Regions from separate parts of the Arthrobacter sp. AOP36-F1-5 genome, predicted to be linked through region 4. Evidence: predicted binding sites of a transcription regulator. Region 4 holds the regulator's gene; each other region holds the start of a gene.
The links. Region 4 encodes LexA, which represses DNA repair genes until DNA is damaged. Its sites were predicted from a motif close to TCGAACANNTGTTCGA; they were not measured.
Positions count from the first base shown of each region.

Region 1: a site for LexA is predicted at 2,149-2,164, ahead of uvrA (excinuclease ABC subunit UvrA). Genes of this name have one in related genera too.
Region 2: a site for LexA is predicted at 1,746-1,761, ahead of AC3ZI9_RS07970 (DUF6504 family protein). Genes of this name have one in related genera too.
Region 3: a site for LexA is predicted at 1,133-1,148, ahead of ruvA (Holliday junction branch migration protein RuvA). Genes of this name have one in related genera too.

Region 1 covers NZ_CM176892.1:1,480,885-1,484,090, reverse strand. The annotation lists gene uvrA (excinuclease ABC subunit UvrA) at 1-2,078, opposite strand, end outside; gene AC3ZI9_RS06830 (GntR family transcriptional regulator) at 2,210-2,587, opposite strand; gene AC3ZI9_RS06825 (MBL fold metallo-hydrolase) at 2,698-3,206, shown strand, end outside.
Region 2 covers NZ_CM176892.1:1,750,935-1,754,140, forward strand. The annotation lists gene AC3ZI9_RS07965 (DNA polymerase III subunit alpha) at 1-1,306, opposite strand, end outside; gene AC3ZI9_RS07970 (DUF6504 family protein) at 1,303-1,614, opposite strand; gene AC3ZI9_RS07975 (GNAT family N-acetyltransferase) at 1,985-2,572, opposite strand; gene AC3ZI9_RS07980 (SOS response-associated peptidase) at 2,630-3,206, opposite strand, start outside.
Region 3 covers NZ_CM176892.1:1,733,425-1,736,630, reverse strand. The annotation lists gene AC3ZI9_RS07905 (YebC/PmpR family DNA-binding transcriptional regulator) at 1-498, shown strand, start outside; gene ruvC (crossover junction endodeoxyribonuclease RuvC) at 505-1,089, shown strand; gene ruvA (Holliday junction branch migration protein RuvA) at 1,200-1,823, shown strand; gene ruvB (Holliday junction branch migration DNA helicase RuvB) at 1,833-2,909, shown strand; gene yajC (preprotein translocase subunit YajC) at 3,041-3,206, shown strand, end outside.
Region 4 covers NZ_CM176892.1:2,329,308-2,332,513, reverse strand. The annotation lists gene AC3ZI9_RS10685 (ATP-dependent DNA helicase) at 1-687, shown strand, start outside; gene lexA (transcriptional repressor LexA) at 741-1,475, opposite strand; gene AC3ZI9_RS10675 (LysM peptidoglycan-binding domain-containing protein) at 1,739-2,137, shown strand; gene AC3ZI9_RS10670 (histidinol-phosphate transaminase) at 2,205-3,206, shown strand, end outside.

The DNA of each region.
Region 1 (3,206 bases), 850 kb from region 4:
AGGCCTTCGACGCGGGTATGCCGTCCGGCCACCTGCTTGGCGCCGTTGAGCTTATTGGCCATCACCTTATAGAGGATGTCGTTGACCAGCGTGGACTTCCCGGAGCCGCTGACCCCGGTGATGCCGGTCAGCACCCCGAGCGGGAACTTCACCGTGACGTCCTGCAGGTTGTTCTCCCGGGCGCCGACGACGGTGACCTGGCGTTTGCGATCGACCTTGCGGCGCTTGGCCGGCAATTCGATCCTGCGGCGGCCCGCGAGGTAGTCGCCCGTCATCGAATCGGTATTGGCCATCAGCCCTTCCAACGACCCCGAGTGCACGACGGTGCCCCCGTGTTCGCCGGCCCCCGGGCCGACATCGACGATCCAGTCGGCCTGATGGATGGTGTCCTCGTCATGCTCGACGATGATGAGCGTGTTCCCGAGGTCGCGCAGGCGGTTCAGGGTCTCGATCAGGCGTCGGTTATCGCGCTGATGCAGGCCGATGGAGGGTTCGTCCAGGACGTAGAGCACGCCGACCAGCCCCGAACCGATCTGGGTGGCCAGGCGGATGCGCTGGGCCTCCCCACCGGAGAGCGTTCCGGCGGCTCGTTCGAGGTTCAGGTACTCGAGTCCGACGTCGAGCAGGAAGCGCAGCCGGGCCTGGATCTCGATGAGCACCTGGTGGGCGATCTGCTTTTCGCGTCCCGACAGGACCAGGGCATTGAGGAAGTCGGCGCATTCGCGCATCGGCATGGCGGAGACTTCGGCAATGGACTTGCCGTTGATCAGCACCGACAGGGAGGCGGGGTTCAGCCGGGCGCCGTTGCACACGGGGCAGGGAATCTGCCGCATGTATTCCTCGTACCGGTCCCGGGCGTGATCGGATTCGGTTTCCAGGTGTTTGCGGTGGATGTACTGGATGACACCTTCGAACCCGGTGCTGTATTTGCGCTCCCGTCCGAAACGGTTGCGGTACTGGACCACGACCTTATGGTCCTTGCCGTTGAGGATCGCATCGCGCTGGACGTCGGTGAACTTGCGCCAGGGGGTATCCAGATCGAATTTCAGGTCGTCGCCCAGGCCCTGCAGCAGCCGGTTCCAGTATTGGGTGGTGGCCACGCCCAGCGACCAGGGCGCGATGGCCCCTTCGGCCAATGTCTTGCCCGGATCGGGCACGACGAGTTCCTCGTCGACCTCCAACCGGGTCCCGATGCCGGTGCACGCGGGGCAGGCACCGAAGGGGTTGTTGAAGGAGAACGAGCGCGGCTCGACCTCGTCGATCGCCAACGGGTGTTCGTTGGGGCAGGCCAGATGTTCCGAGAAGGCCCGGACCCGCGCGTCGTCCTGGGCGGGCAGGTCGACGAAGTCAGCGAGCACGCGGCCGTCGGCCAGGCCCAGGGCCGTCTCGATCGAATCCGTCAGCCGTTGCCGGATGCCGTCCTTGGCGACCAACCGGTCGATGACGACCTCGATGGTGTGTTTGTACTGCTTGCCCAGCTTCGGGGGGTCGCTGAGTTGGATGGTGTCCCCGTCGACCCGGGCACGGGCATAGCCCTTGGCAGCCAGCTCCTTGAAAAGGTCGACGAACTCGCCCTTGCGTGAGCGGACCACCGGAGCGAGGATCTGGAAACGCATCCCCTCCTCGAGCTCGAGCAGCTGGTCCACGATCGCCTGCGGGGTCTGCCGGGTGACCGGTTCATGGCACACCGGGCAGTGCGGGTGGCCGACACGGGCCCACAACAGGCGCATGTAGTCGTAGATCTCGGTGATCGTCCCGACCGTGGAACGCGGGTTCTTCGACGTCGACTTCTGATCGATCGAGACCGCCGGGGACAGTCCTTCGATGAAGTCCACGTCCGGCTTGTCGACCTGGCCGAGGAACTGGCGGGCATAGGCGGAGAGCGATTCGACATAGCGGCGCTGGCCCTCGGCGAAGATCGTGTCGAAAGCCAGGGAGGACTTGCCCGATCCGGACAAGCCCGTGAAGACGATCATCGCGTCCCGCGGGAGATCCAGATCCACATTGCGCAGGTTGTGCTCCCGGGCGCCCTTCACGAGAAGTCGCGACCGGTCGTGGGCACGCTCGATGGATTCCATGGAAACGCTGGGAACGGATTGCAATTCGCTGGAGGAAATAGCCACGGGTCCAGAGTAGTCGAATTCGGCCTCGAACACACGTTCGAAGACTCATGTTTTTGCGGGTTTCAGCGGGTTTGGACCGCCGGTGTTCACTGCACGCGGAAGGCGGCCCGCAGAAATTCAACGGCGCGGTCCTCCCCCACGCCCCAGGTCCTGGCCTGCGAGGCCAGTTCCTGGGCCGCGGACGCGAGTCTGCGGTCGCCCTCGGAGCCCGTGGCCAGGACGACGGTCCCGTGACGCCCTCGGGTCTGGACTGCTCCTGCCTGTTCGAGTTCCCGGTAGGACCGGGCCACCGTGTTCACGGCGACCCCCAGTCGTCCGGCGAGCGCCCGGACCGAAGTCAGCCGGGTTCCCGGAACCAGCTTCCCCGAACCGATGGCCTCCAGGATCTGTTGGCGGATCTGGTCATACGGGTTCTCAGGCACGTCCTTGCTGATGGCGACAAAATCCAAGACGTCGTCGTTCACTGGGTCTCCTCGGGGATCCGGGCCGGTCATCGCTGGCCGTGGCTTCGGGTGCCCCCCACAGTACCCGCCGGCGCTTTTCCCCCGCTCCGGCGAGCGCCTAGGCTGGCGGCATGAGCCCAGAGAATTCGCTGTTGCATGACCTGGCGGAGGTCACCATCCGCCGCGTGTCCGTTTCGTCGATGGACAACAACGCCTACCTCATCACCCATAAGCAGACCGGCGCGCAGGTGCTGATCGATGCCGCCGCCGACGCACCGGCACTGCGCGGTCTGATCAGTGAGGCCGCCGAGGACGCGGCGGTGACCCCGCACCTTGAGCTGATCGCCACCACCCACCAGCATTGGGACCACGTCCGGGCGCTGCGCGAGCTGGCCGATGAGACCGGCGTGCGGACGGCCTGCGGGGCCGACGACGTGGAAGGGATCCGGGCGGCCACGGGAGTCGAACCCGCTGTGGTCCTGGGCCAGGACGATATCGGGAACTTCGACGGCTTCGATCTGCGGGCCGTGCACCTGCGTGGACACACCCCCGGCTCCATCGCCTACGTGTATGAGGACCCCTCGGGCCCGACGCATATCTTCAGCGGTGACAGCCTCTTCCCCGGAGGCTTGGGGAACAC
Region 2 (3,206 bases), 580 kb from region 4:
TCGTCCGTTCCCGGGACAGGAAGCGCTCGAAGAGCAGGTCGTGCGCCAGCGGGTTCACATGGCTGATGCCCAGGAGGAAGTTCACCAGCGAGGAGGCCCCGGACCCCCGGGCGGCATTGCGCACGCCCAGGGTGGTGATCATCGAGCTGACCTCGGCCACGGTGAGGAAGTAGGTGCTGAACCCCAGGTCCGAGATGGTTTCCAGTTCCATGGCGAGTCGATCGCGCAGCGTACGGGAAGCGGCGTCCTGCGGAATCAGGCGGGTGATGCCTGCTTCGCAGCGTGCCGCCAGCTCCGCGTCGGGGTGGCCGCTGATGCCGATCACGCTGGCTTCGGGGACCACGGGGATTCCCCAGCCGGCGTCGTCCACCGGGTCCATCCGTGCCCAGTCGGCCATCGCCGCGGTGTTGCCCAGCAGTTCCCCGGCGACTTTCCCCTCCCCCGCCTCCCGGGCGATTTCCCGGGCCAAGGCGTGCATCCTCCCGGGGCTTTTGAGCCACCCCTGACCGTTTGGTTGCAGGTCCCTGAGGGTTTCCAGCGAGCTCAGGGCGCGGGCGGAGTCCAGGACGTCGGCAGTGGCGGCCCCGTCGGGGACCGCGTAGCGCACGGCGTTGGTGAGCAGGGCGGGGACGTGCAGGGCCTGGGCCGTACGCAGCATCCGGATGGAATGCGCCGTGCTGAGCCGCTCACCGGGGGTGTTCATATGGGTGACCAGCTCCAGGCACACCACGTCCCGGCCCACCGCCTGCAGCCATCCGGCCAGCGCGGTCCTGGCGCGCGGGAGTTCACGACGCAGGGCCGCCTGTCCGACGTCGGAATCCGGTCCCAGCAGGACCTTCAGCACCGTGCCGGCCTCCGGGTCGGTGGCGCAGGCGGCCAGCTCCGCGTGGGTCACCCCGACCGGTTTGCGTCCGCTGACGCCCCGGTGCGCCGAGGTTCCCTCATGGGCCAGGGAGACCAGTCGGCAGAGGGCACGGTACCCGGCCCCGTCGCAGTGTCCTTTGGCCAGCACGACGATCCGCCCCTGCACCTGGGGCCCCGGACGCCCCCGGGCGGCATGCCCCGGAGGAGGACGGGGGTCATCGGCCGCGGGGCCCAGCACGGCAAGGTTCACCCCGAGGATCGGATCCAGCCCGGTGTCCCGACAGGCCTTGAGGTGTTTGACGGCCCCATACAGGCCATCGCGTTCGGTGGTGGCCAGCGCGTCGGCCCCCTCGGAGGCAGCCCTCAGGGCCAGGTCCTGCGGCCAGGAGACCCCGTAATGGGCACTGAACGCAGAAGCCACGTTCAGATGGGTAAAAGTCATGCGCTCTCCAGCAGGGCATCGTGGATCCGGATGAGCCGCCAGCGCCCGCTCTCCACGTCACGGGAGACCTCGAAGGTCAGTAGCGGCCCCTTGCCGGCGAGTCTGACCTGGAGCCGCCAGATCTCGTGGTCCACGAGTCCCGGGCCGCGACCGCGTTCGGCGCGGACCTCTTCGGCCCACCAGCGACGGCGTTCAAACCAGCGCACGGGGTCGGCGGCAACACGGTATTCCCGCCCCTGCCACCGCATCCGCAAGGGTAGCCCCGCGGTACTGCATTCCACGTCGACTGACTGGGTGAAAAGCCCCATCTGATACCTCCAAATCGCCCCGGACGACGGCATTGGTCCCGGAGCCCTACACGATGGGAGGGGCCGCGAAACTGCCTGTGCACGACGACCACTCCATTCTATTCGAAACTTTGTACTAAGCAAGATCAGACTAGAAAGTATGTACGACACTTTGGGTCTCGTGGGTGGAGGTATCCGTTGGTGGTGCTGATCGAAGGCTGCTGCCCCCGAGGTTCAAGCCCACTCGCAGGGCCGTCTCGAACCGGTCCGGGGAACCTCCTGCATGCCGAAGCTAGTGCGCGCAGCAGGCAACAGGCCCCCGAAAAAGGGCACAGCAACGTCGTCCAGATGATTCGGGAGGAACCTGCTGTTCACCAGGCAGGCAGCCGCGTCAGGGCCTTCCTTCTCCAGGCAGGAGCGAGAACAGCACCATGTCATGGCGTTCGCCGGATCGTGCCGTTTTGGAGCGTTGGAGCCCTTCGCGGGTGAACCCGGCATTGAGTGCCACCTTTTGGGAGCCGATGTTTGCCGATGCGGCCTCGAGGCTCACCCGTTGGGCGCCCAGCTCTTCTATTGCCCACCGGGTCACTGCCCTGGCTGCGGCAGTGGCCACCCCGCGACCGCGCGCCCATGGGGCCACCCAATACCCCACTTCCACCGTGGAGTTGGCCGGATCGACATCAACCAGTCCACAAGAGGCGAGTACGGCATCCGTCGTTTCATCGACCACGGCAAAAGGTGCTCCGGTCCGTTCGTTCCAGGTCATTGCGGAGTGATCCGCAAATGAGGCCGCGTGCTCCTGCGTGTATGGATGCGGCACGGTCGTCCAGCGGATGATTTCGGGGTCCTGGCACGCCCGGTGAATCGATTCCGTATCCCCGCGGCTCCAGGGACGCAAGATGATCCCTTCCCCGCCGTCCGTCGAGCCCCTCAGGATCGGGGGTGTTTCGTTCCACGCCAAAGTCATGGTGAACATCATAGGGGACCCCGCTTTTGAGCAATCGGCCACTGATGGTTGGTCCGTTCCCACCCCGGATTACTCCGCGAAAAGATCCTCGACCGGCTCGATGAGTTCGGGGCCGTTGTTCCGCACGTTGCCCACGGCGGAGCCGACTTCACGGAGGGACCAGCCACCGGCGACCTCATGGGCTTCGTCCCTGACCTGTTCGACCAGTGGGCCGGCTTCCCGGTCGCCGGGGTTCAACCATTCGGACATCGCCGCCCGGTCCAGGGGAATGGGCAGCCGGTCGTGCAGGCCGTGCAGCTCGTCGAGTACTTCGGATTCGCCCGTTTCCTCGGGTGAGGCCATCGTGAGGATGCTGCAGCTGAGCAGCCAACGTTCCGGATCGTCCTCCGCCTTCGTGGGATCCTTCCACCATTCGTAGATGCCGGCGAAGAAGATCAGCGAGTCGTCTTCCCGGTGCACGAAATACGGACGCTTGGAAGCGGTCTTGCCCGTCCCGGACTTCTTCCACTCGTAGTATCCCTCGACGGGGACGGCACAGCGGCGGGCCTTGATGGCGGCGCGGAAGGTGGGTTTCTCCAGGACCGTTTCGCTGCGGGCGTTGAAGGCCCTGACCCCCACCGAGGGGTCCTTGGCCCAGCTGGGGACC
Region 3 (3,206 bases), 600 kb from region 4:
TACGAAGCCCGCGGGCCGCAGGGTTCGGCACTGCTCATCGAATGCCTGACCGATAACAAGAACCGGGCCGCTTCCGAGGTGCGCCTGGCCATCAACCGCAGCGGCGGGACCGTCGCGGACCCGGGCTCGGTGGCCTACATGTTCACCCGCAAGGGCGTGGTCTCGGTGCCGAAGAACGACCTGACCGAGGACGATCTGCTCATGGCCGTGCTCGACGCCGGGGCCGAAGAAGTCAAGGAATCCCGCGACGGCTTCGAGGTGCATTGCGAGCCCACCGACCTGCAGGAAGTGGTCAAGGCGCTGGAGGAGGCAGGCATCGAATACGAATCCGATGAAGCCGAGTTCGTTCCCTCCATGCAGGTCCAGATCGATGCCGACGCCGCGCGCAAGTTCCTCAAGCTGGCCGATGCCCTGGAGGAACTCGACGACGTGCAGAACGTGTATTCGAATGCCGATCTCACCGATGAGGTCATGGCCGAGCTCGAAGCGGACGACTAGCACCCCATGGCGTTGCGTGTGGTCGGGGTCGACCCGGGGCTGACCCGCTGCGGTCTGGCCGTGGTCGACGTCGAACCCAACCGGCGGGCGTCCCTGGTCGACGTGAAGGTAGTCGGGACGACGCCGGACACCTCGTTGGACCAGCGACTGCTGGCCATCGCCGAAGGCATCGATGCCTGGTTGGACCGGCATCGCCCCGACGTGCTGGCCGTGGAACGGGTCTTCAGCCAACTCAATGTCAGTACGGTCATGGGCACCGCGCAGGCCTCGGGGATCGTGATCGTCGCCGCGGCCCGGCGGGGCATCCCGGTGGCTTTGCATACCCCGACCGAGGTGAAGGCGGCCGTGACCGGAAGCGGTCAGGCGAGCAAGGCCGCCGTAGGCAAGATGGTGGCCAAGATCCTCCGCCTGGACGAACCACCCCGCCCGGCCGATGCCGCCGATGCCGCCGCCCTGGCCATCACCCATGGCTGGCGCGGGGCGGCCCCCGGTTCGCAGGCCTCCAGCGGGGTCACCGCCGGCTCCAGCGGGTTGACCCCCGCGCAACGCGCCTGGGCCGCCGCCGAAGCAGCGGCCCGCAAGCCACGCTGACCGAGTCGGTGGGCCCGGATCCGCGGCCCGACGGGTAAGGTATTCGTAGATATGTTCGGATGCCGCCCAGCGGTCACCGATCACAGGACGACGCCGGAGGAAGGCTTTTCATGATCAGTTCGCTCAACGGTGTGGTGAGCCATGTGGCCCTGAACAGTGCCGTCATCGAGGTCTCCGGATTCGGGATGCTCGTCCAGGCAACCCCGCAGACCCTCTCGGGTCTGCATGTGGGCCGCGAGGCCGTGGTGCATACCTCGATGGTGGTCCGCGAGGACTCCATGACGCTCTTCGGTTTCGCCGAGCCGGGGGAGCGGGAGGTGTTCGAGGTGCTGCTCTCCGTGGCAGGGATCGGTCCGCGGCTCGCCCTGGCCGTCCTGGCGGTCCATACCCCCGAAGACGTCAGGGTGGCCTCCGCCGAGGGGGACACGAAGGCCTTCTCCCGGGTTCCGGGCATCGGCCCCAAGGGCGCCCAGCGGATCGTGCTGGAACTGGCCGGCAAGCTCGCCCCCACCGGGGAGGCCACCACCACGGCCCAGGCCGCCACCGTACCGGCGTGGAAGGAACAGGTGCTCGAGGCCCTGACCGGATTGGGGTGGTCCGATAAGGACGCCGAAAAGGCTGTGGCGGCCACCGCCAAGGCCGAGCCCGAACTCGTGGCCACCGCCCAGGTGGGCAACATCCTCAAATCAGTTCTGCGCGACCTGGGCCGTGGCGCCTCGGCCGGCGGACGATAGGCTGGAACCATGACCGAGAACCAGCAGATCACCGCCTCCTCCTCGGAGCCGGAGGAGCGGGCGCTCGAGTCGGCACTGCGCCCGAAGAACCTGCATGACTTCGTCGGTCAACCCCGGGTCCGCCAGCAGCTCTCGCTGGTCCTGGAAGCCTCACGGATCCGCGAACGCTCCGCGGACCATGTCCTGCTGTCGGGCCCTCCGGGGCTGGGCAAGACGACCCTGGCGATGATCATCGCGGCCGAAATGAACGCCCCGCTGCGCATCAGTTCCGGCCCCGCGATCCAGCATGCCGGGGATCTGGCCGCCATTCTTTCCTCGCTGACCGAAGGCGAAGTCCTGTTCCTGGACGAGATCCATCGCATGAGCCGTCCCGCCGAGGAGATGCTCTACATGGCCATGGAGGACTTCCGCGTCGACATCGTCGTGGGCAAGGGGGCCGGAGCCACGGCCATCCCCCTGGAGATCCCGCCGTTCACCCTGGTCGGGGCCACGACCCGTGCCGGTCTGTTGCCCGGGCCGCTGCGTGACCGGTTCGGCTTCACCGGGCACCTGGAGTTCTATGCCACCGAGGAACTCGAGCTGGTCCTGCGCCGTTCGGCCATGCTCATGGACATGTCGGTGAACTCCGCGGCCTTCGCCGAGATCGCCCTGCGTTCGCGCGGTACCCCCAGGATCTCCAACCGTCTGCTCCGCCGGGTCCGGGACTGGGCCCTGGTCCACGGGATCGAACAGATCGATGCCCGGGCCGCCTCCGCGGCCCTGGACATGTATGAGGTCGACTCCAAGGGCCTGGACCGGATGGACCGCAACGTCCTCGAGGCCCTGTGCACCAAATTCGCCGGAGGACCGGTGGGCCTGTCGACCCTGGCCATCGCCGTCGGACAGGAGACCGAGACGGTGGAAACCGTCGCCGAACCGTATCTGGTCCGTGAGGGCCTGCTCGGGCGGACGCCACGCGGGCGGATCGCCATGCCCGCCGCCTGGGAACATCTCGGATTGGCCATGCCCGCCCATGCGGTCCACTACGATGGCGCGGCCGGTCAATTCGGTCGCCAGGACCCCTCCGGGAACCCCGCCGGCAGCTGAGCCGGAGGGCGGGAATCGGCTCCGCGGTCACCCAACGTCCAGACTGGACCTATACAATAGTGACTTGCCCTCCGTGGGCGTTGTCGAAAACGCCCTCCGGAAGTCCCCGGAACAGAAACAGGTAGTAACTCTTGACCTCCACCGTAATTGCCCAGGCGGACCAGCCGTCGGGCTTCGACCCGATGACCCTGATCCTCATCCTGGCCTTCGCCTTCCTGATCTTCATGATGTTCCGCGGACGCAAGAAGGCACAGAAGAAGCAACAGGAGCTCCGGTCGCAGCTGGCCGTCGGATCCG
Region 4 (3,206 bases):
CTCGGCGAGGGGGCTCCCGCGTGGACGGGCATCGATGTCGGTAGCCCCTTTGACTATGCCCGGCAGGGGATGCTCTATGTTGCGCGGCATCTGCCCAAACCATCGCGAAACGTATCGACCGAGGCCCTGGATGAGCTCGCCGACCTGATCGGGGCCTCCGGCGGGGGAGTACTGGCATTGTTCTCCTCCCGGCGGGCCGCCGAGGAGGCCGCCGAAGCGCTGCGGCCACGGGTGGACCCGGAGATTCTCTGCCAGGGCGAGTCGAGCATGTCCACGTTGGTCCGGCAGTTCGCCGATGAACGCGATACCTGCCTGTTCGGGACCATGACCCTCTGGCAGGGAGTCGACGTGCCGGGTCAGTCATGCCGGGTGGTGGTCATCGACAGGATCCCTTTCCCACGCCCCGACGACCCGCTGTCCACGGCACGCAGCCGCGACGTTGCCCGACATGGGGGCAACGGTTTCATGGCCGTCTCCGCCTCCCATGCAGCAGTCCGTCTGGCCCAGGGGGCAGGCCGGTTGATCCGTTCCACGGGGGACCGTGGCGTGGTGGCCGTCTTGGATTCACGGCTGGCCACCGAACGCTATGGAAACTACCTGCGTGCGTCGCTGCCCCCGATGTGGTCGACCACGGACAAGGACGTCGTGCTGGGGTCGCTGAGGCGTCTGGCGGCGAGCGAGGACTAGACATGAAAGGAGGGCCCGTCCGCGGACGGGCCCTCCTGGAAGTACACCGCGGCCTAGATCGAACGCATCACCGAAACGACCTTGCCCATGACGGTGGCATGATCGCCCAGGATCGGCTCGTACTGGCGGTTCTGTGGCAGCAGCCACGTGTGGCCGTCGCGCTGCCTGAAGGTCTTCACCGTGGCCTCGTCATCGAGCAGCGCCGCGACGACATCGCCGTTCTCCGCATGTTGCTGACGGCGGACGACGACCCAGTCCCCGTCACAGATGGCTGCCTCGACCATCGAATCCCCGCTGACCTTGAGCATGAACAGTTCACCGTGCCCGACGAGTTGGCGTGGCAATGACATGACATCCTCGACCGCCTGGTCCGCCAGGATTGGTCCACCGGCGGCGATGCGGCCCACCAGCGGAACCCGGGCCACCTCGTCGGAATCATCCGAGTCCACCACGGTCAGCCGGGGCCGAAGCTGCTCCGGTTCCCGCGGGGCGGGAGCCGGCTGCGAGGCCTCCGGGGTCCCGGTGACCTCGGGGGCCAGCGGGCGCAGGATCTCCATGGCCCGGGGGCGGCGTGGATCCCTCCGGATGTAGCCGAGCTTCTCCAGCTGGGCGAGCTGGTGGGTGACGCTGGACAAGCTCGCCAGCCCGACCGTATCGCCGATTTCGCGCATGGACGGCGGATACCCCTTGGCGGTCACGGCCTCCTGGATGGTTTCCAGGATCCGCCTCTGCCGGACAGTCAACCCCTTCGGTGCCTTCTTCGGCGCCGGATTCTCCGCTGAGCTCATGATCCATCCCGTCCTGGTAAATCGCCGGCGTACCGGGGCTGTGCGCAATGTGTCGGATGCAACTGGTGGACTCTCATCCATCCAGCCGATGGCTTCCACTCTAGGGCAGTCACGGACTTCATTCAAAGATTTATTCGAACGTGTCTCGACAATCTTCGTACATAGATGCTAAAAATGAGATAGAAGTTCGAATATGAGTTCGAAGATCGGGTTCGACACCCGCAACGAGAACCCGCTTCGGCGGACAACAGGAAGGTCAGACCATGGCGCAGATCGCACTCGCAGCCCCGGTGTCCCTCAAGGCGGACTCCGTTCCGACCACCGCCCCGGCCCGTGCCTCCACCCCTCGGGGCCGGCTGGAGCTGACGCGACGGGGGCGCTTCATCCTCATTGGCCTGCCGGTCATGCTGGCAGCCACCGCCCTGCTCGTCCTCGCTGGCATCTTCACCGCCCCGGTCATGGCCTCGGACGCATCGGATACGACCGCGGTGGAAGCCACGACCGTCTCCGTCATGGAGGGCGACACGGTCTGGGCGCTGGCCGAGGAGTTCGCCCCGCAGCGCGACCGCCGTGACGTCATGGCGGAAATCACGGAAATGAACGACCTGAACGGATCGGTCCTCGTCCCGGGCCAGGAGATCTTCGTCCCCACGGGCGATTAGGCCCGCTTTATGACCCTGTCACCCGGTCCGATTCCCGACTGCGGGGCACGGGCAATAGAATGGGGTCGTGAGTGATCAGCTGGAACGACTGGCCAAATTGCCCCTGCGTGAAAACCTGCGTGGCATCGAACCCTACGGCGCACCGCAACTGGACGTGCCCATCCTGTTGAACGTCAACGAGAACACCCATCCGTTGCCCGAGGCAGTAAGCCGGGCCATCTCCGAAGAGGTCAGTGCCGCCGCTGCGTCCCTGAACCGTTACCCGGATCGTGAATTCACCGAACTCCGCGAACGCCTCGCCGACTATTTGGGACACGGGCTGGATGCGGCGAACATGTGGGCCGCCAACGGATCCAACGAGGTCCTGCAGCAGATCCTCCAGGCCTTCGGAGGGCCGGGACGCACCGTGATGAGCTTCCCGCCCACGTATTCGATGTACCCGTTGCTGGCCAGCGGGACCGACACCACCTACCTCGCCGGAGAGCGGAGCGGTGACTTCGGACTCAGCGCGCGATCCGCAGCGGACCAGGTCACGGAGGCGGCGCCGGATATCGTGATCCTCTGTTCGCCGAACAACCCGACGGGTACCGCCCTGGGACTGGACGTCGTGGAAGCGGTATACGAGGCAGGGCGTGCCAGCCAGGCGATCGTCATCGTCGATGAGGCCTACGCCGAATTCGCACTCAGCGGGACCGGATCCGCGCTGACACTGCTGCCCGGCCGCGAACGACTGATCGTCACCCGGACCATGAGCAAGGCCTTCGCGCTGGCCGGGGCCCGGCTGGGCTATCTCGCGGCGGCCCCGGAAATCGCCGATGCGCTGCGCCTGGTCCGTCTGCCTTACCACCTCTCGGCCGTCACCCAAGCCACCGCCAATGCCGCCTTGAAACAGGTCGATGCGCTGCTGGCCACGGTCGAGGACATCAAGGGCCAACGCGACAGGATCGTCCGCGAACTCACCCGGTTGGGGTTGGAACCGGCAGTCAGTGACTCCAATTTCGTCTTTTTCGGCGGGCTCGAGCATTCCCGTGCCATCTGGCAGGGTCTGCTCGAGGCCGGGGTACTCATC